3 regions of the Streptomyces sp. NPDC053755 genome follow, and region 3 is predicted to be linked to each of the others. Evidence: riboswitches for the same ligand, from Rfam matches in the RefSeq annotation. Region 3 holds a riboswitch; each other region holds the start of a gene.

Region 1 (9,601 bases), on a different contig from region 3:
GTAGCTGGTGACGTCGGCGGAGAGGTTGCCGCCGGAGTCGACGGTCTTCGCCCGCAGGGTGTGCCAGCCGTCCGCCGGGTCGACGGAGATGGTCAGCGGGTCGCCGCCGGTGCCGTCGACGGTGTCGTCCACGCGGTTCGGCAGATTGGCGTCGTCCAGACCCCAGGAGTAGCCCTGGCCGTCGGCGGTGGCCGTGTCCAGGGTGCAGGTGACCGGTCCGCTCGCCCGCCCGGTCCAGGTGTCCTTGTCGTACGTCTGGCAGCTGATCGCGGGCGCGGCCGGCTTGGCGGTGTTGACGCCGAACGGCATGTACGCGCTCCACGGGCCGTAGAACGTCCCGTCGTACCCGCGCACGCGGTAGCGCAGTTTCGGCCCCGACGGCAGCTTGTTCGCCGTCGGTATCGTCAGCGTCGCGTTCGAACCGGAGGCCACGGCGGCGCTCGTACCGGTGTAGGTGTACGTCGTGTCGTTGTAGGCCGGGTCCGGGGTGATCTCGAACTGGGCCCGGACCGTGGCGCCGTCGGGGTCGGTGACCTTGGCGGACAGGGTCGGGGTCAGCGACGTCACGTACCGGATGCCGTTGTAGGCGTTGACGGCGGACGGCGAGATCGCGGAAGCGGTCGGCGAACCCGGGAACGAGTCGTAGGTGACCGTCAGGTGCGGCTCCTGCGCGTGGTCACCGCTGACGTAGTTCGCCGAGCGGAACCGCCGCCAGGTCAGCGAGTCGGTCTCGCTGGTGCCCCGGATCTGCAGACCGTGGTTGGGCTGGCCGTCGGCCCACGCCTGCACGATCGCGTCGATGTCGAAGTCGACGGTGCCGGCCGGGCAGCTGGTGTTGTAGCCCTTCGCGGCGGTGCTGGTGACCGCCCCGGCGTCGGTCGTCGCGGGCTGCGCGCCCCAGGTGATCGCCGAGGAGTCCCAGGCACCGGTGACGCGCCGCACCTGGGTGCCGGACCCGGTGGTCTGGCAGGTCGACGCGTAGTACGAGTAGAGGCCCAGGTTGGTGTCGTTGACGCGCTTGCCCTTGAAGGCCGAGACGTCGAACTTCAGGTAGGCGCGCGCCTTGGTGGTGCCGCCGTCGTACGTGCCCGACTTCAGTTCGGGCGACGACACCTGGGAGTCGGGGAAGTTGGTGGCGACCCAGGTGTCGGTGGAGGCGGCGAGCGTCGAGGTCGGGTCGACCGTGACCGGGTAGGTCAGGTCCTTGGCGAAGTACGCCGGGTCGGGAGTCAGGACGAGGGTCTGCTTCCCGTCCTTCGCCGTCTCGATCCTCACCGGCACCTTGGCCAGGTGCTTGGACTCTCCCGAGCGCGGGTCCTTGGAGGAGTCCCACATCATCGGAGCGGGCGCCTCGGCGACCAGCTTGCCCGCGGGGTCCTTGAGCAGCAGCCGCCCGCTGGCCGCCTGGGACAGCTTCAGTCCCCTGGCCTCGACGGGGATGCGGTACGTGACGGGCGCCGTGGGCGCCTTGGCCAGGTGGACGTTCTGCGAGAAGCCCTGGGGCAGCGCGGTGACGCTCAGCGTCTGGCCGCCGCCCAGGTCGTACGCGGCGGTGTCCCCCTTCAGCTTCGGCGCGGGCAGGTTCTTCTCCCAGCCCATCGCGAAGCTGCGTCCGCTGCGGCCGACGGAGGCGAGCTTGGTGTCGCCGCCGTCGGAGACGGCGATGTCCGCCGTCGTGGTCCGGGGCTTCAGGTCGGCGCCGGCGTCCGCGAGCGTGGTGTCGATGTCCTGCCAGGTGTCGCCGCGCTTGACGCGGACCGGCGCGGCGTAGACGGCCGTCTGCATCTGACCGTCGGGCAGCACGTAGGTCGCCGAGGTCTCGGTGCGCGCCGAGAGGACCTCGATCCTGCGCTTCTGCAACCGAGCCATCAGCCGGGCGGACGCCTCGTCCTGGGCCGCGGCGGGGCCCTGCGCGGCCGCCGCGGCGGGGCGCGCGGTGGGCTGCTGCGAACTCAAGGCGACGGCCTGGCCGGTGGTGGCGACGACCACGGCCGTCTCGGCGGCCAGGACGGCGGCGACCGCGCCGGCTATCAGGCGTAACCGCTGCCGGGTCGATCTGCGTGTCCTCGCCATCGGGGGTCTGTTGGGCACAATCCCTCCCACATCTTGTCTGTGCCACGTCAGTTCGTACGGCAGACAGATTTGCGGATCACCCCACGCCCGTCTCCCCGCGGAAGGAAACCTTCATAACCTTCAGAGGTTCTCTTGAGCCTTCGCGTCCTCCCGGCCGGAATCGAGTGGCCGGAGATGAGCGGTCGGGCGGGGGGAAGGCCCGGAGGGGGCGATCGGGCGGGTGGGAGGCAGGGGACGGGAGGGCCGGCCGGCTGGCCCGGGACGAGCGGCCTGCGTTCTCGGGGGCAGAGCGGGCCGGTCCCTCGGACCGATTCACCGCGCCACGGCGGTGGTCAGCTGGTCAGCCTCGCCGTATGCGAAGAGGACTGCTCGGCAGCGGAGACGTCGCCCGTGCGCCGGCCCACGGCTGGAGCGCCGTCGGCCACGACGTACTGCTCGGCTCCCGGCGGGCCGAGGGCCGATCGGAAGGAGGGCTCCCCGTGGCGGGTCATGGACTCGACCGTGAGGTCCGCCCCGGACAGCCTCGGCGCCCCCCCCGTCCTCCCCGTCAAGGTGGTCACCCGGCCCTCTGCCCAGGCGCCGTCCCAGGCGGCGAGGGCGCGGCCGCCCTTCACCCGGCGAGGACGTCGAGGAACGGCTTCCAGTCGATGTGATCGCTCTCGGTGCCGGCCGGCACGAGGGTGTACGAGGTGCTCAACCAGCGCAGCACGTGACCGCGTTCGAAGGTGATGAGGGCGCAGGCGGAGGGTGCGCCCAGGCGTAGCACGACCTGGTCGTAGGGGGCGGGGCGGATGTGCACCTCGCCGATGCCGGTGGGCTTGTCGGTACCGGTGAAGAGCATGTCCCGCTCCAGGTTCCACACCACGTCGCCCGTGGGGGTGTGCAGGGTGAGCTGGAGGGTGAAGGGCGAGCGGGAGCGGTAGCGGACGGTGGTCGGAAGGGGGACGCGGCAGGACTCGGCGACCAGGTGGGCCGTCGCCTTCCACTTGATCTCACGGCTGGGCGGCGGAACGGGCGAACCGGTCTCGGGCATGGGGGGCTCCAGCGTCGGGGGCGCCACCCCGGGACGGTGGCGCATCAAGCTCCGGTTACCCCGCAGACCGTGATCACGCCTCGATCCTGTGAGGCTACGGAGAAGGAGGTGTCGAGATCTTGTACGGAGCGTCAATCCCGAACGGCCTGATCATTCGTTCGAGGGTCGGCTCTTCGTATGATCGACGGCCGGGTGGGTCTGACGGGCCGACAACGGCCGTGCTCGGCCGCGGCGGTGACACCGCCGCTCCGGGCCGTGTCCGGAACGCCTCGCCCGGGCTGCGGACTCCGCCCGAAGAGCGGGGGCGGATACCTTCCGGACACTCCGCGGGGTCCGGATGTCAGTGCGGGTTGGCACGATGGTGATCATGAGTCACAACATCGCGTACTCCACCGCCGACAAGGCCCACGTCCTCGCCTTCCTGGGCAGCAACGGCGATCTCACGGCGGACCAGTCCCGCGTCCTCGACGGCATCCGCACCTACGCCCGGGCACACCAGGATTCCCTCGACGCCCAGGGCGTCGACTGGGGGCTGTCCATCCCCGACGCCCTCGACCACCTCCTCGCCGGGCACACGAACTCGGACGCGGACTGCGCGGGCAACGCCTACCACGCGGCGATGCAGCACATCATCGACCGCAACGCCTCCGACCCCTCCCACCTGGGCACCTACTCCAAGCCCTCGACGTTCTTCGGCCTGGTGGACGACGAGATGCGCCGACTCGGCGTGCCCGCCGACCTCCTGCCCCACGGGTACCTCTACGGCGGGCTGCCCGACGAGTTCCCCTTCCTTCCGTACGCGATGGACGGATACCCCGCCATCGGGCACCTGCCGCTGGCGAAGACCAAGGCGGCCGCCGACGCCTACCGCTCGGTCCTGGACCGGATGGACCCGGACTTCCGCTACGACGTCCGGGAACTGATAGAGAAGCTGGACTTCGAGCACGACGAGTGGCAGACGGCCACGAAGAACGTCGACTGGTACACCCAGGACACACTCTTCTTCAAGCTCACCTGACCGGCCCGGGGTGCCGTGCGTCCCGGCGTCGGCCGGGACGCACGCCCGGCGCCCCGGGTGCGGAGCCGCGGCGGGTGCGGCGGCGGTCGTGGCGCTGCGGATCGCCCACGGGACGGCGACGCCCTGCTCAGCGCCGCTCCGACGCAGGGGCGGGCAGGTCGGCCTCCCCGGGCAGGAAGGTCACCTGCGGCGCTCCCGTGCGCGGGTGGACGGTGACCTCGGCCGTCACCCCGTACACCCGCCGCAGCAGGTCCGGGGTGAGCACCTCCGCGGGCGTGCCCGTGGCGGTGACCGCTCCCTCACGCAGGACGTAGAGGCGGTCGCAGTAGAAGGCGGCGAGGTTCAGGTCGTGGAGGGCGACCAGGACCGTGGCCGGGAGCCGGCGCACGAGACCCAGCACCTCCAGCTGGTGGCGGATGTCCAGGTGGTTGGTCGGCTCGTCCATGACCAGCAGGGCGGGCTGCTGGGCCAGTGCGCGGGCGATGAGCACGCGCTGGCGTTCGCCGCCGGACAGCCGGTCGAAGGAGCGGTCGGCCAGTTCGGCGGCGTCCACCGATTCCAGCGCCGACCCGACGATCCGGGCGTCCTCCCCGGTGTCGCCGTCGAAGAGCCGCTTGTGCGGCGTGCGTCCCATGGAGACCACGTCCCGCACGGTCAGGTCGAAGTCCGCACCGCTCTCCTGCACCACGGCGGCCAGCGTTCGGGCGAGCCGCCGGACCGGCATCGACCGGACCTCCGTGCCGTCCACCCGCACGCTCCCGCCCTCCGGGCGCAGCACGCGGTAGACGGCCCGCAGGAGGCTGGACTTGCCACTGCCGTTGGGCCCGACGAGGCCGATCACCTCGCCGGGCCGGGCGGTCAGCGAGACGTCCCGTACGAGCCGGCGCGCCCCCGCCGCGAGCGTGACGCCCTCGACGACGAGTTCGGCCGCCGTCACGGCGCTCCCCGGTCGGCCGTGCGCCGGGCGTCCCGGCGCATGAGCCACAGGAAGAACGGGCCCCCGCACAGCGCCGTGAGGACACCGACGGGAATCTCCATCGGCGCCGCGATCGTCCGCGCCGCGATGTCCGCCCAGACCAGGAACACGGCTCCGCCCAGGGCTGCCGTCGGCAGCACCCGGCGGTGGTCGCCGCCGACGAAGAGCCGCACGGTGTGCGGCATCATCAGCCCCACGAACCCGATCGGCCCGGCGGCCGCCACCAGGACCCCGGTGACCAGCGAGAGCAGCACGAATGTGCGGGCCCGGAACCGGGCCACGTCGAGTCCCATCGTCGCGGCCGCCTCCTCACCCGCCAGCAGCAGGTTCAGCGAACGGGCCCGCGTCAGCAGGACCGCGATGCCCAGCGCGAGCGCGGCGCCCGGCAGCCACAGGGTGCCCCACTGGACACCGCCCAGCCCCCCGAGGGTCCAGGCGAGGACGGCCCGTGCCTCGTTGCCCCGGTCGCTGGTCAGCAGCAGGACGTCCATGACCGCCGTGAGGACGGAGGCGAACGCCACCCCCGACAGCACCAGGCGCACCGAGGTGATCCGGCCGCCGGACCGGGCCGTGGTGTACACGAGCAGGAGGGTCAGCAGGGCGCCGGCGAACGCGGCGGCCGACAGGGAGACCGGTCCGAAGAGGCTCACCCCGAAGACGATCACCGCGACGGCGCCCAGCGAGGCGCCCGAGGACACCCCCAGGAGGTACGGCTCCGCGAGGGGATTGCGCACGAGGGCCTGCATGGCGGTTCCCACCACCGCGAGCCCGGCGCCCGTCACCGCCCCCAGCAGCACGCGCGGGGCCCGCACGTCGAGCACGATGGTCTCGCGCGCCGACGACCAGGTGGGCTCCGACCAGTCGGCGAAGAGGGCGTGCGTCACGATGCCCCAGACCTGGCCGGGAGGCACGTGCACCGAGCCGACGGCCATGCCGGCCGTCATCGACGCCAGGAGCACGACCGCCAGGACGGCGAGGGCGACCGGGAAGGCGCGGCGGCGGGCCCCGGCCCCCCGGTGCGGGGCCGTGCCCCGCGCGGAGGCGCCCGGGGCGCCTGGATCCGCGGGCCGGGCGGGGGCGCCGGGGGAGACGGGGACGGAATCGGCGGCGGACACGGCGTCGGCCGGGGCCGTCACCGGAAGCGCTCGGGATGCAGCCCGCGGGCGAGGTCCTCCACCGCGTACGGCGCGCGGACCCCGACCAGGGTCGCGGTCAGCGGCAGCACCACGAAGCGCTTGTTCCGTACCGCCGGCACCTCGGCGAGGGCCGGCTGTGACAGCAGGAACTCCTTCTTCCGCTCGACGCTGTCCGCCCCCGCGTAGTCGTAGATGGCGATGACCTCCGGCTTGCGGGCGACGACCTGTTCCCAGGAGACGTCACCGAAGACGTCGTCCAGGTCGGCGAAGACGTTGGCGCCTCCGGCGAGCCGGATGACCTCGGTGCCGAGGCTCTTGCCCCCCGCGGTGAACGCGGACTTGTCGCCGCTGTCGTACACGAAGACGGGGACGGAGGGCGCGCCCTCGACGGCCTCCGTCGTCTTCGCGACGCGGCCCCGGAGGTCGGCCACCAGCGCGTCGGCGCGCTCCGGAACGCCGAAGAGCGAGCCGATCGCGCGGATCTCGTCGTACGTGTCCGTCATCGACACCTTCTTCTTCCCGCAGTACTCGCGGTTGAGATAGGTGTCGATGCCGGCGTCGGCGAACGCCTTCCGCGAGCGTCCCTCGTTCTCGGAGAACGCGCTGGCGTAGCCGCCGTAGACGAAGTCCGGTTCCGCGTCGAGGACGGACTCGAACGACGGCTCCTTCCTGGCCAGTTCCGGGATCGCCGCGAAGTCCTTCCGGAAAGCGGGCAGGACGTCCGAGTCGGGGAACGCCGTGCCGACCATCCGGTTCTTCAGCCCGAGGGCCAGCATCAGCTCCGCGGGGTGCTGGTGGATCGTCACCACCCGGGAGGGTGGCTTGTCGTACGTGGTGCGCGTACCGCAGTTGTCGACGGTGACGGGGAAGCCCTTGGCGGCCGGTGCGGGGCCCTTCGGGCCGGAGGCCGTGGACGGCGAGGTGCCGCAGCCGGTGAGCAGGACTCCCGACAGGGCGAGGGCCAGGGCCGCGGCGCGCACGGAGCGGCGTCGCGGACGGGCGGCCGGACGCCGGCGCGGGGTGGGGCATGTGCCGGGCGTACGAGGCGCCCCGGAGATGAGGGGCGTGCCGGGCACGCGGGACGTGCTGGGGTACAAGAAAAGCCTCCTGGGGAGTCCGCGCTCCTCGGATCGGGCCCGCGACAGGCCAGTTTCCTGACTCCCGGATCGGCGTACACCCCAGCCTTCCCACGCGTGCGCTCAGTGGCGTCTCGACGGGTGCACTCCCCGGTCACAGTGGCGGGACCGTGCCGGATTCGCACCGGCTTCCTGTCTCCCGTCGCGGTGATGACCAGGTGATCCTACGGTTCCGCGCGAGCGGAACGGAAGCGGGCACGCCCCGGGCCCCGCCGCGTAGTTGCCGAATCGGCAAGCATGTTTGACGTTTTTCCGCGCCTTGGCGACTCTGGGCCCAGGTGCCGCCGGCACTGCGCGACCATCCCGAAGGAGCCTTCATGCCGACCTCGCAGCCCACCGATCCGACGGAGTTCTGGGAAGAGCGCTACAGCACCAGCGCCCGCGTCTGGAGCGGCGACCCGAACCCGCTCCTCGTCCGTGAGGCGGCCGGCCTGGAGCCGGGCACCGCCCTGGACCTGGGCTGCGGTGAGGGAGGTGACGTGCTGTGGCTGGCCTCGCGCGGATGGCGGGTGACCGGCGTGGACATCTCCGCCACCGCCCTCGAGCGGGCGGCGGCCCACGCCGCCGAGGCGGGTCTCGCCGACCGCGTGGCCTTCGAGCGGCACGAACTCGGAGTGACCTTCCCCAAGGGCGAGTTCGGTCTGGTGAGCGCCCAGTTCCTCCAGTCGCCCGTCGCCCTGGACCAGGAGGGCGTGCTCAGGTCGGCCGCCGAAGCGGTCGCGCCGGGCGGCACCCTCCTCATCGCGATGCACGCCGCGTGGCCCTCCTGGATGGAGGAGCACGAGTACCCGTTCGACGCCGATTTCCCCACGCTCGAAGGCGTGCTCGCGATGCTCGACCTGTCGCACCCCTGGCGGGTGGACACCCTGGAGGGTGTGGAGCGCGCCCTGTCCTCGCCCGACGGCAGGTCCGGAACCCGGGTGGACAACGTGTGGCGGCTGACCCGTACCGCCTGAAACGAGCCGCCTGACCAGCCGCCCGGTCGGTGCGGCCCTCCCCACCCCGGCTCGCGCGCCGTCGCGAGGGGCGGCTCGGCCCCTCGCACACCTGTGTGATCATGACGGGTCGGGTCCGGACAGGACCCAGGGGAGGGAACATGGCGTACACGGACACCAACGGCATCGACCTGTCCGGCGTGACGGGCAGGCTGCTCCAGACCGTGGACCTGGTGAAGAACCCGGCTCCGCAGGCCATCGCGACGGACACCGTCAACGGGCACGTCTTCGTGCTCCAGGTGGAGAGCTCGGCCACGGCGTCGGCGGGCAACATGTACCTCAACCGCATCGACCGGCAGACCGGAGTGCGTACGGGCTCGATGCAGCTGAAGGGCTTCGGGCACGGTCTCGCCATGGGCGTGGAACCGGTCGGCGCCGACAGCCACGTCTGGACCGAGGTCGGCCCGCTCCATGTCACGAGCGGGGGCACGGCCTTCGGCAAGGCCGTCACGCGGTTCCGGTTCGAGGACGGGGCGGTGCTCGACGGAGCCGCGATCCCGCAGGAGCGGAAGTTCACCGCGCCCGGCAGCACCGCCGGCACCGGGCCTTCGACCGACCCGGTGAACGGCCTCCTGACGGTGATGTACCACCAGGGCGGCGAGCGCCGCTTCACGCGCTACGACCTGACCGGCGCCGCCGCCGGCGACTGGGCACCGGTGGGCCCGACGTTCACGGTGCCCGCCGGAGAGGACACCACCCCCGCGGTGCCGTCGCCCTACCCGCTGGAGCCGAAGCTCACCTTCCAGGGGTTCGCGAGCCTCGGTGACGTCCTGTACGTGTACCAGTGGGCGCCGTACGACAAGGACAAGGACCCGGCCCTTCCCAGCGAGTTCCCGGGGATCACGTTCCTCACCTCGTACTCGTGGACGACGGGACAGCGGCTCGACCGGCAGGTGGTCACGGGCGCCGACGGCCTCACGCGGCGGGAACCCGAGGGGCTCGCCGTCGAGGTCGACCCGGCGACGGGGGAGACACGCCTGCTGTTCGGGTTCAGCAACACCACGCCGGGCAGCGAGTTCGCCCGCGACGTCACGATCGGCTGGTACCCGACCAGGCCGGCCGTGGACGGGATCAAGGTGCTGTCGGACTGGGAGGACCTCGTCCTCGAAGCCGGGACCGCCCCGGGCGCCCAGCGCCCGCGCGGCCGCCTGATCGCCATGGCCGGCACCACCCACCTCCAGCTGCGCGGCACCCTGACCTGCTTTCCCGGCCTGACGGCGGACGGCAAGGTCGC
Region 2 (9,601 bases), on a different contig from region 3:
ACGTGCGTTCCGGGCTGCTGCCCGCGGACAAGGTGGCGGCCGTGCGCGCCTGGGAGCGGGCCGGGGCCACGGTGCTCGTCGTCGGGGACGGCGTCAACGACGCCCCGGCCCTGGCCGCCGCGCACACCGGCATCGCCATGGGCCGGGCCGGTTCGGATCTGGCCCTGGAGACCGCCGACGCCGTCGTCGTACGCGACGAACTGGCCACCGTCCCCGCCGTTGTGGCCCTGTCCCGCCGCGCCCGCCGGCTGGTCGTCCAGAACCTGGTGATCGCCGGCACCTGCATCGGCGCCCTGGTGGTCTGGGACCTGGCGGGCCACCTGCCGCTGCCGCTCGGCGTGGCGGGCCACGAGGGCTCCACGGTCCTGGTCGGGCTCAACGGGCTGCGGCTGCTGCGCGACGCGGCCTGGCGCAGGGCCACGGAGGAGGGGAGCACCGGGCGTTCGCGGTGAGGCGGAGGGCGGAGGGGGGAACGCCGTCCGCTCCCGTGCCCGGCGCCGTCCTGCGTGCTACCGCTCCAGCTCCGCCAGGGCGTGGGTCAGCCACTCCACCCAGAACCGCTCCAGATCGATCCCGCCGCGCAGCACGAGGTGCCGCAGCCGGTCGGGCTCGCTCTCCCGGCGCGCCGGCGGGAAGTCGCGCGCCTCGATGTCGAGGTACTCCTCCAACTGGCCTCGGTGCAGGTCGAGATGGCGACTCAGCTCGTCGGCCATCCCGGGGGCCCCGACGACCGCGGCGGCCCGCATCCGCAGCAGCAGCGCGGAGCGCAGGGGTTTGGGGTCCTCGGTCCTGGCCACCCAGTCGGTCAGCTCGGCGCGGCCCGCGGGCAGGACCTCGTACTCCTTCTTCTGCCCGCGGGCCGGAGACCGGGCGGGCAGGGCACGGATGTGCCCCGCCTGCTCCAGCTTGCCCAGCTCGCGGTAGATCTGCTGATGCGTGGCCGACCAGAAATAGCCGATCGACTTGTCGAAGCGGCGCGTCAGCTCGAGGCCGGAGGACGGCTTCTCGAGCAGCGCGGTCAGGATCGCGTGCGGCAGGGACATGCGCGCAATGTTAGGGAGGGCCCGGAAGGTGTCGGCGCCCGCCCGGAGGGCGTTGCCGACACGAGCCGGATGCGGGTCACAGAGCCGCCGCCAGGCGGGTGCCCTGGTCGATCGCGCGCTTGGCGTCCAGCTCGGCGGCGACGTCGGCGCCGCCGATGAGGTGCGCGGTACGGCCCGCGGCGATCAGCTCCTCGTACAGGCCGCGGCGCGGCTCCTGCCCGGTGCACAGGACGATCGTGTCGACGGGGACGGTCCGCGGCTCGCCGTCGACGGTGAGGTGGAGGCCCTCGTCGTCGATCCGCTCGTACGAGGCGCCGGCGACCATGGTCACGCCCCGGTGCTTCATCTCGGCGCGGTGGATCCAGCCCGTCGTCTTGCCCAGGCCGGCGCCGACCTTGGTCGACTTGCGCTGGAGCAGGTGCACCTGGCGCGGGGGCCGGGGGCGCTCGGGAGCGCGCAGCCCGCCACGGTCCGCGTAGCCGGTGTCGACGCCCCACTGGCGGAAGTACGTCTCCGCGTCCTGGCTCGCGCCCTCGCCCCCGTCGGTGAGGAACTCCGCGACGTCGAAGCCGATTCCGCCGGCGCCGATGATCGCGACCCGCTCGCCGACGGGCGCGCCGTCGCGCAGGACGTCGAGGTAGCTGACGACGCTGGGGTGGTCGATGCCCGGGATCTCGGGGGTGCGCGGGGTGACGCCGGTGGCGACGACCACCTCGTCGTACGCGGCGAGGAGGTCGGGCGTGGCCGTGGTGTCCAGCCTGACGTCGACGCCCCGGGCGTCGAGCTGGACGCGGAAGTAGCGGAGCGTCTCGTTGAACTCCTCCTTGCCCGGCACTCGCTTGGCGACGTTCAGCTGACCGCCGATCTCGGCGGCGCTGTCGAACAGGGTGACCGTGTGTCCCCGCTCGGCGGCCGAGACCGCGCAGGCGAGCCCGGCGGGCCCCGCGCCGACGACGGCGATCCGCTTGGCCCGGCGGGTGGGGGAGAGGACCAGTTCGGTCTCGTGGCAGGCGCGCGGGTTCACCAGGCAGGAGGTGATCTTGAGGCTGAACGTGTGGTCGAGGCAGGCCTGGTTGCAGCCGATGCAGGTGTTGATCGTGTCGGCGCGGTCGGCCGCGGCCTTGGCGACGAAGTCGGGGTCCGCGAGGAACGGCCGGGCCATGGAGACGATGTCCGCGCGTCCCTCGGCGAGGATCTGCTCGGCTACCTCGGGGGTGTTGATGCGGTTGCTGGTGACGAGGGGGATGCTCACCGCCCCCATCAGCTTCTTGGTGACCCAGGTGTAGGCGCCGCGGGGCACGGAGGTGGCGATGGTGGGGATGCGGGCCTCGTGCCAGCCGATGCCCGTGTTGATGATGGTGGCGCCGGCCGCCTCGATCTCCTTGGCGAGCGCGACGACCTCCTCCAGCGTCGAGCCGCCGGGGACGAGGTCGAGCATCGAGAGCCGGTAGACGAGGATGAAGTCCTCGCCGACGCGCTCGCGGATGCGTCGGACGATCTCCAGGGGGAAGCGGACCCGGTTCTCGTAAGGGCCGCCCCACCGGTCGGTGCGCCGGTTGGTGGCGGCCGCGATGAACTCGTTGATGAGGTAGCCCTCGGAGCCCATGACCTCGACGCCGTCGTATCCGGCGGCCTTGGCCAGCTCGGCGCAGCGGGCGTAGTCCTCGATCGTCTGCTCGACCTCGGCATCGGTCAGCTCGTTCGGTACGAAGGGGCTGATCGGCGCCTGGATCGGGCTGGGCGCGACGAGGGCGGGGTGGTAGGCGTACCGCCCGAAGTGCAGGATCTGCATCGCGATCCTGCCGCCGGCCTCGTGCACGGCGTCGGTGATGAGCCGGTGCTCGGCGACCTCCTCGTCGGTGCTGAGCTTGGCGCCGCCGTCCCAGGGGCGACCGGCCTCGTTCGGGGCGATGCCGCCGGTCACGATGAGGCCGACTCCGCCGCGGGCACGCTCGGCGTAGAAGGCGGCCATCCGCGCGAAGCCGTTCTCGGTCTCCTCGAGCCCGACGTGCATGGACCCCATGAGCACCCGGTTGGGAAGGGTGGTGAAGCCGAGGTCGAGCGGGCTCAGCAGGTGCGGGTACGGGGTGGTCGGGGCCATCGGGGCGCCTCCTCGCGCAGGATCGTCACGCCCTGTTGTAGACGACCCGAGGCGACTTGTGCAACAAGTTGCATAACGGTGGGGGCGTGATCTGCGCTACGTCCGGGCACGGACCCGGCCCGCCCCACGGACTGGGGGAGCCGACCCGCCCCGCCCCCACGAACGGACGGAGTCCACCCGCCCCGCCCCACGGACGGATGGCCCGCGGGCGGGTCCCCCAGCGACGGACGGGGGCCGGTGCGGGCCGGCCGCGGGCGGAAGGGCTCCGGGTCCCCACCGCCAGGGGTGGACGGACACGACCCCGTGCCGGCCGCCGCACACGGGCGGCGGGCGGGGTGGGACCCGTACCGGTCCCCCCGCCCGCTGAGGCGCTCGGACGGGCGCCCGTCCCGCTCAGCCCCGGCTCGGTCGGCGTCCGCCCGCTACGGCCTGCCCGCCCCCGCCCAGGCGTCCAGCTCCTCCGCCGTGCGGGGACCGTCGGCGTCGGCGGACAGCAGGCCGTGGGCGCGCAGCAGCCGGGCGACGGCCATGCCCCACGGCCGGCGGAGCCGTGCCGAGGAGAGCAGCGCGTCGTCCGCGAGGAGGTCGGTCACCGGCCCGGTCCGCAGGCCGTCCGGGGCGAGGACCGCCGCCTCGTCCGCCCAGCGCAGGGCCAGATCCACGTCATGGGTCGCCATGACCACCGTCGTCCCCGCGTCCCGCAGCCGCACCAGCACGTCGAGCAGCCGCTCCTGACCGTGCGGATCAAGCCCGGCCGTCGGCTCGTCCATGATCAGCACGCGCGGACGCATCGCCACCGCTCCCGCGATCGCCGCCCGCTTGCGCTGCCCGTACGACAGCAGATGCGTCGGCCGGTCCTCCAGGGCCGCGATGTCCAGCGCCTCCAGGGCCTCGCGCACCCGGAGCCGTACCTCCTCCTCCGGCAGCCCCAGGTTCATCGGCCCGAACGACACGTCCTGACCCACCGAGGCCGCGAACAGCTGGTCGTCCGGGTCCTGCACGACCAGCTGGACCGTCGTCCGCAGCCGGGTCAGCCCCTTGCGGTCGTACGACACCTCCTCGCCGTCCAGCCGCAGGGCGCCGCTCGCGCACCGCAGACCACCGCTGAGCAGGCGCAGCAGCGTCGTCTTGCCGCTGCCGTTCCTGCCGAGCAGGGCCAGCGACCGCCCCTCCGGCACGGCGAAGTCGATCCCGTCGAGGACCGCGGGCCCGTCCTCGTAGGCGAAGCCCGCCCTCACCAGCTCCACGACAGGGGAACGAAGACTCACGGCAGGGACCTTTCCAGTACGAGGGTGAGCGCGACGAGACCGACGAGCAGCCCGGCCGTAGCCGCCAGGAAGCGGCGCGAGACGGGGGCGGCGGGCACCAGGACCCGCAGGGTCCCGTCGTACCCGCGCCCCGCCAGCCCGGTCTGCAGGCGCTGCGCCCGGTCGAAGCTGCGCACGAACGCCGTCGCCCCGAGTCCGGCGAGCGAGCGCCAGGTCGCCGCCCGCGTGGTCAGCCCCAGTCGGGCCGTCTGCGCCTGGCGGATCTTCGCCATCGCGTCGAGGAGCAGGAAGCTGATCCGGTACATCACCAGGGCGACGTCCACGACGGGGGCCGGCACCCCCGCCCGGACCAGCCGGGGAAGCACGTCCGAGACGGGCGTGGTGAACGCGAACAGCAGCACCCCCAGGGAGGCGGCCGCGGTCCGCAGCAGCAGCTCGCCCGCGTGCGCGGGACCGTCCGGTGCCAGGGCGACGACACCGCGCGGACCGCCCACCTCGAACAGCAGCGGAACCGCGCCCGTCACGCAGAAGCCCAGCGGAACGCGGAACGCCCGCCACAGCCGGCGTCCCGGGACACCGGCCGGACCGAGGAGCACCGAGAGGGTGGCCGCGGCGACGAGCACGGCCCCCGGCCACGGCGGCAGGCACACCGCGCACAGCGTCAGGCCGAAACCCAGAGCCGCCTTCTCGCACGGATGACGGCGGCGCCAGCGACTGCTGTGCGCCGCCGCGTCGATCGGCAGCATCCGCGCCTACTCGTCGCCGGACGGCGTCGCCGGCGGCTTGGCCCCGGCCCGGGCCTCGCCCTGCCTGCGGCCCTTGCGCAGCCCGAAGTAGTAGGCGAGGACACCGGCGCCGAGGGCGGCCTGGAGCGAGAACAGCGCCGACTCGATCTCGCCGGACGGGGGCTCGTAGAGCGGGCTGAACCACGGCTCGTAGTCGGGAGCGATCTCCGTGATCGCCGCCTCCGCCTCGCCGTCGGCCCCGGCGAAGGGCTCCTCCTTGTGGTCCCCGAGCCCCAGCACCAGCGGGAGCACGGCCAGGGCGGCCACGACGAGCAGCAGCAGCGTGTTGATCTTCGCGTTACGGCTCATCACGCGCTCGCCTCCGCCTTCTCGGTCTTCCGGTCGCCCGGGAGCAGCACCCCGAGCCGGGTCAGGTCGCTCTTGCTCGACTGCGTCAGCAGCCGCATCACGAGCACCGTCAGCAGGCCCTCGCTGACCGCCAGCGGCAACTGCGTGACGGCGAAGATGGAGCCGAACTTGGCGAGCGCGCCCACGACGCCGCTTCCCGGGTCCGGGAAGGCCAGCGCGAGCTGCACGCTGGTAACGCAGTACGTGGACAGGTCGGCGACGAACGCTCCGAAGAAGACGCTCACCATCAGCGGCACGTCGAACCGCCGCAGCAGCCGGTACACCCCGTACCCGGCCCAGGGTCCGACGATCGCCATCGAGAAGACGTTGGCGCCGAGCGTGGTGAGCCCGCCGTGCGCGAGCAGCAGGGCCTGGAACAGCAGGGTGATCGTGCCGAGGACCGCCATCACCGGCGGCCGGAACAGGATCGCCCCCAGCCCCGTGCCGGTGGGGTGGGAGCAACTCCCCGTCACCGAGGGGAGCTTGAGAGCGGACAGAACGAAGGTGAACGCACCGGACGCACCCAGCAGCAGGGTGGACTCGGGATTGGCCTTGACCTCGCGGGTCAGGGCACGGACGCCGTGGACGACGAAGGGGGCGGACGCGACGCCCCAGGCGGCCGCGTGCACGGGGGGTAGATAGCCCTCGGCTATATGCATGATCGGGAGACCCTCTCCAGCACCTCGTGGATGGACAACGCACCTTGGCCGGTCTCCTGGCTGACGGGTCATGCCGTCGCGGCTCCGCCTTCCCACACCGCAACGGTCTCCCGCGGTGGTGCAGTGGCTCCCCTGAAGGGTCTTGCCCCCCAGAGGGTGGAGCCGGACTTCCCGATCACAGTGGCGAGGGCCGCACCGGTACCGCACCGGTTTCCCGTACACCAAGGCGCTGTGACATTAGTGGGTTGACCAGGCGCATCACAACACGGAGGCCCGTGCGGACGGTGTGTGACGAGTCTCTCGCGCCCTCTCTCACTCCTTTCGGTACGTGTACGCCTCCGCGGCCGCCGCCTCCACGGCGGCCAGATCCCCGCCGGCCGTGGCCGTGACGAGCGCGGCGATCGCCCCCTCGACGAAGGGCGCGTCCACGAGCCGCGCCCCCTCCGGAAGTTCGTCGCCGTCGGCGAGGAGCGCCTTGACGGTCAGCACGGCGCTGCCCAGGTCGACCAGCAGGGCGACACCGGCGCCCTGGTCGACCGCCTTCGCGGCCTCGGCGATCAGCGCGGAGCTGGTGCCGAGACCGCCGTCCGGGGTCCCTCCTGCGGGCAGGATCGGCGCGGTGGCGCCGCCACCGGAGAGTCCCCTGGCGAGTTCGGCGACGGCCGAGGCCACGGCGGCGCTGTGCGAGACGAGGACGATGCCGACCCGGCCGCCGGTCACGGGGCCACCTCCGCGAGGGCGGCGACCAGCAGCGCGGACGAGGCGGCACCCGGGTCCTGGTGCCCGATCGAGCGCTCGCCCAGATAGCCGGCGCGGCCTTTGCGCGCCCGGAGGGGCACGGTGGCCAGCGCGCCCTCCTCGGCCGCCGTCCGGGCCGCCTCGAAGGACTCGCGCAGGGCCTCGGCCGCCGGGACGAGCGCGTCCAGCATCGTCTTGTCGCCGACGTGCGCCCCACCGAGCTGCGCGACGGCGGCGACCCCGGCCGCCAGCGCTTCGGCGAACGCCTCGCGCGTCACGGTCGGGGCCTCGCCGAGCGCCTTGCCGGTACGGCGCAGGAGCGTCCCGTACAGCGGCCCCGAGGCGCCGCCGACGGTGGAGATCAGCTGTCGCCCCGCGGTGGTGAGCACGCCTCCCGGCGTCGCGGGGGGTTCCTTCTCCAGGAGGTCCGTCACGGCGGCGAAACCCCGCCTGAGGTTGGCTCCGTGGTCGGCGTCGCCGATCGCGGAGTCGAGATCGGTCAGTCGGTCCGCCTCCCGGTCGACGGCGGCCGCGGCGATCGCCAGCCACTGCAGGAAGAACGCGGCGTCGAGCGCGTCGGCCCCGTGGGCCGCCGGCGGTCGGGCGGCGTCGGCCGACGCGCGTGCCGCGGCGGCGCTGCCGGGGCCGGTCGGTGCGTTCGGTACGGGTCCAGCGGTCGGCTCGGTCGGTCCGGTCACTTCGGGCACTCTCCTTCTCACCGGCCCCAGCGCAGGGCAGCCGTCCGCACGGGCGCGTCCCACAGGCGTAGCAGTTCCTCGTCGGCCTCGCAGAGCGTCACCGAGCAGCCGGCCATGTCGAGGGAGGTCACGTAGTTCCCGACGAGGGTCCGGGCGACCGGGATCCGGCGCTCGCCGAGCACCCGCTGCACCTCGGCGTTGAACCCGTACAGCTCGAGCAGCGGCGTGGCCCCCATGCCGTTGACCAGCGCGAGGACGGGACCCGACGGCCGCAGGTCGTCCAGTACGGCATCGACGGCGAAGTCCGCGATCTCCCGCGAGGTCATCATCGCGCGCCGCTCCCGCCCCGGCTCGCCGTGGATGCCGATCCCCAACTCCAGCTCGCCCTGCGGCAGGTCGAAGGTGGGGCTGCCCTTCGCGGGTGTCGTGCAGGAGCTCAGCGCCACGCCGAAGGAGCGCGACCGCCCGTTCACCCGCCGGGCGAGGGCCTCGACGCGCTCCAGCGGAGCGCCCTCCTCGGCGGCGGCTCCCGCGATCTTCTCCACGAAGAGCGTCGCACCCGTCCCGCGCCGCCCGGCGGTGGAGAGGCCGTCCGTCACGGCCACGTCGTCGTCGACCAGGACCCGGGCGACCTGGATGCCCTCGTCCTCGGCGAGCTCGGCGGCCATCTCGAAGTTGAGCACGTCCCCGGTGTAGTTCTTGACGACGAACAGCACCCCCGCCCCGCTGTCCACCGCGGCGGCGGCCCGCACCATCTGGTCCGGCACGGGTGACGTGAAGACCTCGCCCGGGCACGCCGCCGCCAGCATCCCCGGCCCCACGAAACCCGCGTGCAACGGCTCGTGCCCGGACCCGCCCCCGGACACCAGGGCGACCTGCCCGGCGACCGGCGCGTCCCGCCGCAGGACCACACGGTTCTCGACGTCCACGACGAGCTCGGGATGCGCGGCCGCCATGCCCCGCAGCGCGTCGGCGACCACGGTCTCCGGGACGTTGATCAGCATTCTCATGGCTCTCTCCTGGCAGCGCTCGACGGTGCGGTTCCGGCTGTGTCCTTCCCCCGTCACCCTTCCCCAGGCGCGCGGCCCCCATCACCTGCCGTACCGCCTCGTGCCTGCCTCCGAGGCCCGTCGCCGCACCACCCCGGGGGACGACCCGCGTCCCGTCTCCCGTGACCGGGCGCGGTGCCGTGTCCTTCCCGGAAACCGGGTGCCGGGCATGCCGGAAAGGCGCCTGACCCGGGCACGTGCCGGATCAGGCGCCTTCCGCGCGAGCCGCCGCCCGCGCTCGGAGCGTCAGTGCTTCTTCTTCTTGCCGCTCAGCCAGCTGACGATCGGCGACACCGCCTCCTGCGCCACCTGGGAGACCTCGTGGAGCGCGTGGGCGCCCTTCTTGGAGAGGTGCGCGGCGCCGTGGATCCACCGGGACTGGCCGAGCATCAGGGCGCTCAGACCCGCGATCGCGGCCTGCTTCTTGAACTCCTTGCTCTTCCAGCCGTAGCCGACCCCGTAGAAGACCGCGCTGGTCACGTCGAGGATGGCGGCGCCGACACCGATCCCGAAGCCCGCGGCCACGATGAGCGCGCCGGCCGGAGGGTGGAAGAGGCCGACGCCGATACCGATGAGCCCCACGCCGACGCCCGCGAAGCCGGCGACCACGGCGGCCGAGTGGGTGTACTCGGCCCACCACTTCGCGCTGCCCAACTCCGGTTCGCTCTTGACGGAGTCGTAGTCGGCGACGTTGCACTGGTTGACCCCGGCCTGCTTGGCCGCCTGGGCCTCGACGGCGGCCTCCCGGGCCCTCGCGGCGACCTCGGCCTTTCGCTTCTCGCCCTCGATCTGCCAGGCCTGGCTCGCGGCCGTCGCCGCGGCCTCGGCGTTCTGGTTGGCCTGCCACTCCGAGGCACGGGCGCGGGCGGCCGAGGCCTGAGCGGAGTTGGCGGACGCGATCGCGCTGCGGGC
Region 3 (9,601 bases):
GTTCAACAGGGCCGCCGCCGTGGCCGCGTCGGGCACGGTGACCGCGAACTCCCGGCCGCCCTCGCGGCGGACCACCAGCGCCTCGCCCGACCGCAGGACCAGGCCGGTGCGGTGGGCACGGACGCGGTAACCCCAGCCGCCGAACTCGCGCACCGCGTCGACGTCCCGGGCGACGGCCCCCTCGACGCCCTCCAGGGGGACGCCGACGCGGGGCCAGGGCGCGAGGGCGGGGCGGACGGTCACGCCGCGCCGGTCGACGGTGACCCGGACCCGAGCCAGGAGCAGGACCAGGAGGCCGGGGGCGAGCAGGGCGAGGCCGAGCCACCGCGGTGCCGGGTACGCCCCGGCGAGGCCGACCAGCCCGGCTGCCGCGGACACGGCGCCCACGACCGTCAGGGAGCGCGAGTCCGTCGCGCGGGACCAGCCGGCGACCTCGCTCGCGCCGAGCGGCAGCCGTGGCCCGTCCGCGCCGCCCGCCCCCGGCCGCGCGGGCTCCCGCGGTACGCACCGGGTGAGGGCCAGGCCCGCGAGGGCCGTGAGGGCGGCCGCCCCGGCCGCGACCATGAGGCTCACCAGCGGCGAGACGACCTGGCCCGCGTCGGTGGCGTCGAGGTTGTCCCGCAGGAGCAGGGCGAAGAGGGCCGTGGTGAAGCCGGCGGTCGCCCACGCCCCCCAGAGCGTGCCGCGGCGTGTCAAGAGCGTCCAGCCGGTCCCGGCGACGAGGAGCAGGCCGCAGCTGACGAGGACGAAGCCCGTCAGGCCGATCAGGCCGTCGGCGCGGCCGCCGTCGGCGGCGGAGAAGTGGGTGGCCAGCGGGTCGGGCAGCCGGTCGCTCCAGAGCGCGAGGAGGGTGAGGTGGAGGACGAGCGCGAGGAGGAACGGGAGTGCGGTGAGCACCCTGAGTCGGGTCGGGCCACGGTTCATCGGAGAGCCTCCCTCTGGACTGATTGTTTGTACTCTACTAGAACAAGTGGTTTTACGGCGAGGTCAGGGCGGGGTGACGCCTCGCGCCCGCCCCGCCCCACCGGGCCGGCCGGCCCCGGAGTCCGGCGGCGCGCGGGCGCGGCGGGTGACCGTGCGGCGGGGTTGTGGGACCGTGGAGACATGGCCGTACCCGTGATCCTCGACTGCGATCCCGGACACGACGACGCGTTCAACATCCTGCTGGCCGCGGCCCATCCGGCGATCGACCTGCTGGCCATCACCACCGTCGCGGGCAACCAGACGGTCGAGAGCACCACCCTGAACGCGCGCCGGGTCTGCACCGTCGCCGGGATCGAGGGGGTGCCCATCGCGCCCGGCCGGGACCGGCCGCTGCACGGCGCTCCCTTGGCCGGCGAGAACATCCACGGCGACTCCGGCCTCGACGGGCCCGGCTTCGGCGACGACGAGCCCCGGGTGCCGCGGGACCCCCGCGACGCGCTCACGCTCGTCCGGGACATCCTGCGCACGCACCCCGCACCGGTGACCCTCGTGGCGACCGGGCCGCTGTCGAACGTCGCGACCCTCCTGCTCGCGCACCCGGAGCTGAGCCACCGGATCGAGCGGATCGTGCTCATGGGCGGATCGACCGGGCGCGGCAACACCACCCCGGCGGCGGAGTTCAACATCCTCTGCGACCCGGAGGCGGCGGACATCGTCTTCAGCTGCGGGCGTCCGGTGACGATGTTCGGCCTCAACGCCACCCACCAGGTGCGCGCGACCCCCGAGATCGTGTCGCGCATCGCGTCGCTGGGCACCCCGCTCGCCCGGCTCTGCGTCGAGCTGCTGACCTACTTCGCCGGGACCTACCGCGAGGTGTACGGCTTCGAGACCCCGCCCCTGCACGACCCGCTGACCGTGGCGCATCTGATCGACCCGTCGCTGATCAGCCTGGTCCGGGCGCCCGTGACGGTCGAGCTGGCGGGGGCCCACACCCGCGGCGCGACCCTCGTGGACCTCGACGGGGTGACGGGGCGGCCCGCCAACGCGGAGGTGGGGATGGAGGTCGACGTCCCGGGGTTCTGGGACCTGATGATCGAGGCCGTGCGGGTCCTGGGCGACCGCTGAGAGACCGCCGCGACCCGCCCGACGGGGCTCCGGACCCGAGACGAGACGCAACGTCTTGCGAAAAAGCGCGTACTGACCTAGAGTCGGGGCATCGACAAGACGATACGTCTCGTCTTGATCAGGCCTCGCCGTCGAACGAAGGAATCGCCCTTGTTCCGTGTCCTCCTCACCGACGTCGTCAAGCGCTACGACGACCGGCTCGTCCTCGACCGGGTCTCCCTCTCCGTCCGCGCCGGCGAACGCGTCGGCGTCGTCGGCGACAACGGCTCCGGGAAGTCCACCCTCCTGCGGCTCCTCGCCGGCCTGGAGACCCCCGACAACGGCACCGTCGCCGTCGAGTCCCCCGGTGGCACCGGACACCTCGCCCAGACCCTGGACCTGCCCGGCACCGCACGCGTCGGCGACGCGGTCGGCCTCGCGCTCGCCGGCGTACGGGACCTGGAGCGCCGGATCAGGACGGCCGAGGCCGCCCTGGCGCGCACGGGCGACCTCGACGGGTACGCGGAGCTGCTCGCCGCCTACGAGGCGCGCGGCGGCCGGGACGCCGACCGGCGGGTCGAGACGACGCTCCGGCAGCTCGGGGAATCCGCCCCGCTCGACCGCGAACGCCGGCTCGCCACCCTCTCCGGCGGGCAGCGCTCACGGCTCGCGCTCGCCGCGACGCTCGCCGCCGACCCCGAACTGCTGCTGCTCGACGAGCCGACCAACGACCTCGACGACGAGGCCGTCGCCTGGCTGGAGGAGCGGCTGCGCGCCCACCGGGGCACGGTCGTCGCCGTCACCCACGACCGGGTCTTCCTCGACCGGGTCACCACGACCGTCCTGGAGGTCGACCACGAGCGGCGTCGCCTGCGGCGGTACGGCAACGGCTACACCGGCTACCTGGCCGGCCGGGCCGCCGAACGGGCGCGCTGGGAGAAGGAGTACGAGGACTGGCGGGCCGAGCTGGCGCGCCACTCGGCGCTCGCGGACACCCACATCGACCGCTTCTCCGCGATCCCGCGCAAGGCACCGGCCTCCTTCAGCGGAGCGGGGGCTTTCCGGGCCCGGTCACGGGCGCACGGTGCGATGAGCCGCATCCGCGCGGCGCGGGAACGGCTCCAGCGGCTCACCGACCACCCGGTGGCCGCGCCTCCGGAGCCGCTGCGCTTCACGGCGCGGGTGGAGGGGGAGGCGGCGGCGGTCGACCTGACCGGCGTACGGGTGGAGGGGCGCCTGCGCCTGGACTCCCTGCACCTGGACGCCGGGGAACGGCTGCTCGTCACCGGACCGAACGGCGCGGGCAAGACCACGCTGCTCCGGCTCCTCGCGGGCGAACTCCTCCCGGACGGCGGGTCGGTGACGGCCCCGCGCCGGGTCGGCATGCTGCGCCAGGACCCGCCCGACGTGCCCGACGCCCCCCGCACGGTGGCGGAGTCCTTCGGCGCGGACCGTGCCGAGGAACTGCTCGCCCTGGGGCTCTTCACGGCGAAGGACCTCACCACCGAGGTCCGGCACCTGTCGGCCGGCGGGCGCCGCCGTCTGGAACTCGCCCACCTGGTCACCCGCCCGGCGGACCTGCTCCTCCTCGACGAACCGACCAACCACCTCTCCCCCGGCCTGGTGGAGGAGCTCGACGCGGCCCTGGCCGTGTACCCGGGCACGCTGGTGATCGTCACCCACGACCGCCGCCTCCGGGAGGGTTTCCGGGGGCGGCGTCTGGAACTGACGCCGTGGGCCGCCGCCCGGTGTCCGGCGTGAGCGGCGGCCCGGGACGTCAGTCCTCGGTGCCGTCGTCCTCCAGGTCGCCCTCGGTCTCCAGGAACACCTCGCGCAGCGCCGCCAGGACCTGCGGGTCCGGCTTCTCCCACATGCCGCGGGACTCCGCCTCCAGGAGGCGCTCCGCGATGCCGTGCAGCGCCCAGGGGTTGGCGTCCTTGAGGAAGGCCTGGTTCTCCGGGTCCAGGACGTACGTCTCGGTGAGCTTGTCGTACATCCAGTCGGCGACCACGCCGGTCGTGGCGTCGTAGCCGAAGAGGTAGTCGACGGTCGCCGCGAGTTCGAAGGCGCCCTTGTAGCCGTGGCGGCGCATCGCCTCGATCCACTTCGGGTTGACCACACGGGCCCGGAAGACGCGGGAGGTCTCCTCCACCAGGGTGCGGGTGCGGACCGTCTCGGGGCGGGTGGAGTCGCCGATGTACGCCTCGGGGGCCGTGCCCTTCAGCGCGCGGACGGTCGCCACCATGCCGCCGTGGTACTGGAAGTAGTCGTCGGAGTCGGCGATGTCGTGCTCACGCGTGTCGGTGTTCTTCGCCGCCACGGCGATCCGCTTGTACGCCGTCTCCATCTCCGCCCGGGCCGGGCGGCCTTCGAGACCGCGGCCGTAGGCGTAGCCGCCCCACACGGTGTAGACCTCGGCGAGGTCCGCGTCCGTGCGCCAGTCGCGCGAGTCGATCAGCTGGAGGATCCCCGCGCCGTACGTGCCGGGGCGGGAGCCGAAGATACGGGTCGTGGCGCGCCGCTCGTCGCCGTGCTCGGCCAGGTCGGCCTGGGCGTGCGCCCGTACGTAGTTGGCGTCGGCCGGCTCGTCGAGGGCGGCCGCGAGCCGGACGGCGTCGTCCAGGAGACCGATGACGTGCGGGAACGCGTCGCGGAAGAAACCGGAGATCCGCAGGGTGACGTCGATGCGGGGGCGGCCCAGCTCGGCGAGCGGGATCGGCTCCAGGCCGTTGACGCGCCGGGACGCCTCGTCCCACAGCGGCCGGACGCCCAGCAGCGCCAGCGCCTCCGCCACGTCGTCGCCGGCCGTGCGCATGGCGCTCGTGCCCCACAGGGAGAGACCGACCGAGGTCGGCCAGGTGCCGTTGTCGGTGCGGTAGCGCTCCAGGAGGGAGTCGGCGAGCGCCTGACCGGTCTCCCACGCGAGGCGGGAGGGGACGGCCTTGGGGTCGACGGAGTAGAAGTTCCGGCCGGTCGGCAGCACGTTGACCAGTCCGCGCAGCGGCGAGCCCGACGGCCCGGCCGGTACGAAGCCGCCGTTCAACGCGTGTACGGCGTGCGTGAGTTCGTTCGTGGTGCCGGCGAGCCGGGGCACGACCTGCTCGCAGGCGAAGCGCAGGACGTCCGCGACCTCGGGGCCGTATCCGCCGGCGATCCCGGCGACGGCGTCCACGGACCAGTCCGCGGCCTCCAGCGCCTCGACCAGCTCCCTGGCCTTCTCCTCCGCCTCGTCCGCGGTCCGCAGCGTCGCGGCCGACTCGTCGAGCCCCAGGGCCTCGCGGAGGCCGGGGAGCGCCTGCGTGCCGCCCCAGATCTGCCGGGCGCGCAGGATCGACAGCACGAGGTTGACCCGCGCCTCGCCCTTCGGCGCCCCGCCGAGCACGTGCAGACCGTCCCTGATCTGCGCGTCCTTGACCTCGCAGAGCCAGCCGTCGACGTGCAGCAGGAAGTCGTCGAAGCCGTCGTCGTCGGGCCGGTCCTCCATCCCCAGGTCGTGGTCGAGCTTGGCGGCCTGGATCAGCGTCCAGATCTGGGCGCGGATCGCCGGCAGCTTCGAGGGGTCCATGGAGGAGATCTGCGCGTACTCGTCGAGCAGCTGCTCCAGGCGCGCGATGTCGCCGTAGGAGTCGGCGCGGGCCATCGGCGGCACCAGGTGGTCGACGAGCGTGGCGTGCACCCGCCGCTTGGCCTGGGTGCCCTCCCCCGGGTCGTTGACCAGGAAGGGGTAGACCAGCGGGAGGTCGCCGAGAGCGGCGTCCGGGCCGCAGGCGGCGGAGAGGCCGGCGTTCTTGCCGGGCAGCCACTCGAGGTTGCCGTGCTTGCCGAGGTGGACCATCGCGTCCGCCCCGAAGCCGCCGTCCTCGGCGCGGGCGGCGATCCAGCGGTAGGCGGCGAGGTAGTGGTGGGACGGCGGAAGATCGGGATCGTGGTAGATCGCGATCGGGTTCTCGCCGAAGCCGCGCGGCGGCTGGATGAGGATCAGCAGGTTCCCGCGCCGCAGGGCCGCGAGGACGATGTCGCCCTCCGGGTTGCGGGAGCGGTCCAGGAACATCTCGCCGGGCGCCGGGCCCCAGTGCTCCTCGACGTGGCGGCGCAGCTCCTCGGGCAGGGTCGCGTACCAGCGCTTGTAGTCGGCCGCCGGGATGCGGACGGGGTTGCGGGCGAGCTGCTCCTCCGTCAGCCAGTCCCGGTCGTGGCCGCCGGCCTCGATCAGGGCGTAGATCAGCTCGTCGCCGTCGCCGGAGACCAGACCGGGGATCTCGTCCTCGGGCCCGAAGTCGTACCCCTCCTCGCGCAGGCGCCGCAGCAGCGCCACGGCGGAGGCGGGGGTGTCGAGACCGACCGCGTTGCCGATCCGGGAGTGCTTGGTCGGGTACGCGGAGAGGACCAGGGCGAGCTTCTTCTCGGCGTTCGGGATGTGCCGCAGGCGGGCGTGGCGGACGGCGATCCCGGCGACGCGGGCCGCGCGCTCGGCGTCGGCGACGTACGCGGGCAGGCCGTCCTCGTCGATCTCCTTGAAGGAGAACGGGACGGTGATCAGCCGGCCGTCGAACTCGGGGACGGCGACCTGGCCGGCGGCGTCCAGCGGGGAGAGCCCCTCGTCGCTCTCCTCCCAGGCCGCGCGCGAGCCGGTGAGGCAGAGCGCCTGGAGGATCGGCACGTCGAGGGCGGCGAGCGCGCCGGCGTCCCAGGCCTCCTCGTCCCCGCCCGCCTGGGCCTCGGCGGGCTTGGTGCCGCCGGCCGCGAGGACGGTGGTGACGATCGCGTCGGCGCCGCGCAGCCGGTCGAGCAGCTCGGGCTCGGGAGCGCGCAGGGAGGCGACGTACAGCGGGAGCGGGCGGGCGCCGGCGTCCTCGAGGGCGTCGCACAGGGCGCCGATGAAGGCGGTGTTTCCGCTCATGTGGTGGGCGCGGTAGTAGAGCACGGCGACCGTGGGGCCGTCGGCGTTCCCCGGCTCGCGCTCCAGGGGCCCCCAGGTGGGGGCGGCGGCCGGGGCCTCGAAGCCGTGGCCGGTGAGCAGCACGGTGTCGGCGAGGAACCGGGCGAGCTGCTCCAGGTTGTCCGGGCCGCCGTGCGCCAGGTAGGCGTGGGCCTCGGTGGCCACGCCGATGGGGACCGTGGAGGCCTCCATGAGCTGCGCGTCGGGGGCCTGTTCGCCGCTGAGGACGACCACGGGACGGGCCTGGCCCTCGGCGAGGAGGGCGTCCAGTCCGTCCTCCCACGCGCGCAGCCCGCCGAGGAGGCGGACGACGACGAGGTCGGTGTCGTCGAGGAGGCCCGGCAGCTCGTCGAGGCCGAGGCGGGAGGGGTTGGCGAACCGGTAGGCGACCGGGCCGCCGGCCGCGCGGGCGCTGAGCAGGTCGGTGTCGGAGTGCGACAGCAACAGAATTCGCATGCGAGCGCAGGCCTTCCTCGGGGTTGTCCGCGCCCCGGGTGGTCGTGTGGACGGCGGGAGTTCCTGACTCACCCGGCCCCCGTTTCCGGGACGGGCTCACAGTGGCGGGACCGCGCCGGAATCTCACCGGGCTTCCTCCCCGGGGTCCTGGGACCCCATGCCGTCTGCATAGTAGATCCTGCGCGCGGCGGCCCGAAGGGTCGGCCGGATCCTCGTGGGTATGCTCGCCGCCATGCCGCCCACCCCACCCACAACGCCCAACCAGGGCGAACCTCTCATACGGGACCGTGGCGATGCCTGCCCCGGGGCGCTGCGACTGCACCCCGCCGACGACGGCCGCCTGGCGCGATTGCGCCTGCCCGCGGGAAAGTTGACGGCACGTCAGGTGCGGTGTCTGGCCCTGGCCGCGGACGAGCTGGGCGACGGCCGGATCAGCGTCACCTCACGGGGGAACGTGGAGCTGCGCGGCCTCGGCGAGGACTGCGGGGCGGCCCTCGCCGGGCTGCTGGCCCCGGCCGGACTGCTGCCCTCCGTGACCCACGAGCGCGTCCGGAACATCGTCGCCTCACCCCTGGCCGGAGTCGACGGAAACGGCTGCCAGGACGTGCAGTTGTGGGCGCGCGAGCTGGACGCCCTGCTGTGCTCGCGGGACTGGACGACGGCGCTTTCCGGTCGTTTTCTCTTCGCCCTGGACGACGGGCGCGACGACGTCGGCGGACTCGGCGCGGATGTGACGTTGTTCTCAACGTCCGGGCACTCCTCCGCCCTCTCCGCGCCGCCCGCGACCTCGTCACGGGCCTCCGGATCCGGCGCGCTGCTGCGGGTCGCCGGGTGCCGGGTCTTCCGGGTCGCGGCCGCCGACGCGCCCCGCGCCGCCCTCGCGGCCGCCGACGCCTTCCTGGCCGCCGCCCGCGAGGCCGGCACGGGCGCCTGGCGTGTGCGCGAACTCCCCGAGGGCGTCGCGCCGGACCTCGCGGCCGCGCTCGACCGCGCGGGCGTCCCGGCCGCACCCGTGGGGCCGGACGCTCCCGGCGCGGCGGGTCCGGACAGCGGCGGCGCGGCCCCGCTCCCCGGCGTCCACGCCCACCCCCTGACCGGGAAGCACGCCGTCGCCGTCGCCGTCCCGCTCGGCCGCCTCACCTCCGCGCAGCTGCGCGCCCTCGCTCCCGACGACGGCGACGACGGCGAGCTGCGGCTCACTCCGTGGCGCGGAGCCGTCGTGACCGGCCTCGCCGACCGCGCGGCCGCCGGGGCGCGGCTCGACGCCCTCGCCGAGGCCGGACTGATCACCCGCGCCGGCTCCCCGTGGCTCGGCGTGGGCGCGTGCACCGGACGGCCCGGGTGCGCCAAGTCGCTCGCCGACGTCCGGGCGGACGCGACCCCCGGCCACGGCGCGGGCGGGCTCCCCGTCCACTTCTCCGGCTGCGCACGGCGCTGCGGCCACCCCAAGGGCACCTGGGTCGACGTCGTCGCCACCGGCGACGGAACGTACGAGGTCGACGGCGTCCCCACCCCGAGAACGCAACTGGCGGCCGCTGTGGCGACAGCCCGTACACCCACCACGAGATGAGCGAGAGCAACAGGATGTTCGACTACGAGAAGGACGGCGCGGAGATCTACCGCCAGTCCTTTGCCACGATCCGCGCCGAGGCGGATCTCGCGGGTCTGCCCGCCGACGTCAGCCAGGTCGCGGTCCGGATGATCCACGCCTGCGGCATGGTCGACCTCGTCCGTGACCTCGCCTACTCGCCCGAGGTCGTCTCGCGCGCCCGCGCCGCCCTGCGCGCCGGCGCGCCGATCCTCTGCGACGCGCAGATGGTGGCCAGCGGGGTGACCCGCAAGCGGCTGCCCGCCGACAACGACGTGGTCTGCACCCTCTCCGACCCCTCCGTGCCCGCCCTCGCCGCCGAACTCGGCACGACCCGCAGCGCGGCGGCCCTGGAGCTGTGGCGCGACCGCCTCGAAGGCTCGGTCGTCGCCATCGGCAACGCGCCCACCGCCCTCTTCCGCCTCCTGGAGATGATCGAGCAGGGCGCCGGCCGCCCGGCGGCCGTCCTCGGCATACCGGTCGGCTTCATCGGCGCCGCCGAGTCCAAGGACGCGCTGGCCGCGCACGCCTCCGGCGTCGACCACCTCGTCGTCCGGGGACGGCGCGGCGGCAGCGCCATGACGGCCGCC

The links. A riboswitch is a leader RNA that binds a small molecule or an ion and turns the genes downstream of it on or off. The one in region 3 is predicted to bind cobalamin.
Region 1: another riboswitch for cobalamin. It lies ahead of AB0K65_RS27170 (ABC transporter substrate-binding protein); the one in region 3 lies ahead of cobN (cobaltochelatase subunit CobN).
Region 2: another riboswitch for cobalamin. It lies ahead of AB0K65_RS25540 (energy-coupling factor ABC transporter permease); the one in region 3 lies ahead of cobN (cobaltochelatase subunit CobN).

What each region holds. Positions count from the first base shown of each region.
Region 1 is NZ_JBFASK010000036.1:36,178-45,778, reverse strand. It holds gene AB0K65_RS27200 (DNRLRE domain-containing protein) at 1-2,073, opposite strand, end outside; gene AB0K65_RS27195 (hypothetical protein) at 2,406-2,564, opposite strand; gene AB0K65_RS27190 (SsgA family sporulation/cell division regulator) at 2,684-3,106, opposite strand; gene AB0K65_RS27185 (hypothetical protein) at 3,474-4,124, shown strand; gene AB0K65_RS27180 (ABC transporter ATP-binding protein) at 4,252-5,061, opposite strand; gene AB0K65_RS27175 (iron ABC transporter permease) at 5,058-6,215, opposite strand; gene AB0K65_RS27170 (ABC transporter substrate-binding protein) at 6,233-7,216, opposite strand; cobalamin riboswitch at 7,363-7,546, opposite strand; gene AB0K65_RS27165 (methyltransferase domain-containing protein) at 7,690-8,328, shown strand; gene AB0K65_RS27160 (hypothetical protein) at 8,469-9,601, shown strand, end outside.
Region 2 is NZ_JBFASK010000031.1:40,360-49,960, forward strand. It holds gene AB0K65_RS25510 (heavy metal translocating P-type ATPase) at 1-452, shown strand, start outside; gene AB0K65_RS25515 (helix-turn-helix transcriptional regulator) at 510-1,043, opposite strand; gene AB0K65_RS25520 (NADPH-dependent 2,4-dienoyl-CoA reductase) at 1,120-3,144, opposite strand; gene AB0K65_RS25525 (ATP-binding cassette domain-containing protein) at 3,567-4,412, opposite strand; gene cbiQ (cobalt ECF transporter T component CbiQ) at 4,409-5,158, opposite strand; gene AB0K65_RS25535 (energy-coupling factor ABC transporter substrate-binding protein) at 5,165-5,506, opposite strand; gene AB0K65_RS25540 (energy-coupling factor ABC transporter permease) at 5,506-6,204, opposite strand; cobalamin riboswitch at 6,233-6,473, opposite strand; gene AB0K65_RS25545 (PTS fructose transporter subunit IIA) at 6,517-6,924, opposite strand; gene dhaL (dihydroxyacetone kinase subunit DhaL) at 6,921-7,496, opposite strand; gene dhaK (dihydroxyacetone kinase subunit DhaK) at 7,658-8,650, opposite strand; gene AB0K65_RS25560 (ALF repeat-containing protein) at 8,936-9,601, opposite strand, start outside.
Region 3 is NZ_JBFASK010000001.1:281,496-291,096, forward strand. It holds gene AB0K65_RS01255 (hypothetical protein) at 1-924, opposite strand, end outside; gene AB0K65_RS01260 (nucleoside hydrolase) at 1,105-2,049, shown strand; gene abc-f (ribosomal protection-like ABC-F family protein) at 2,200-3,789, shown strand; gene cobN (cobaltochelatase subunit CobN) at 3,806-7,423, opposite strand; cobalamin riboswitch at 7,458-7,603, opposite strand; gene cobG (precorrin-3B synthase) at 7,644-8,993, shown strand; gene AB0K65_RS01280 (precorrin-8X methylmutase) at 9,008-9,601, shown strand, end outside.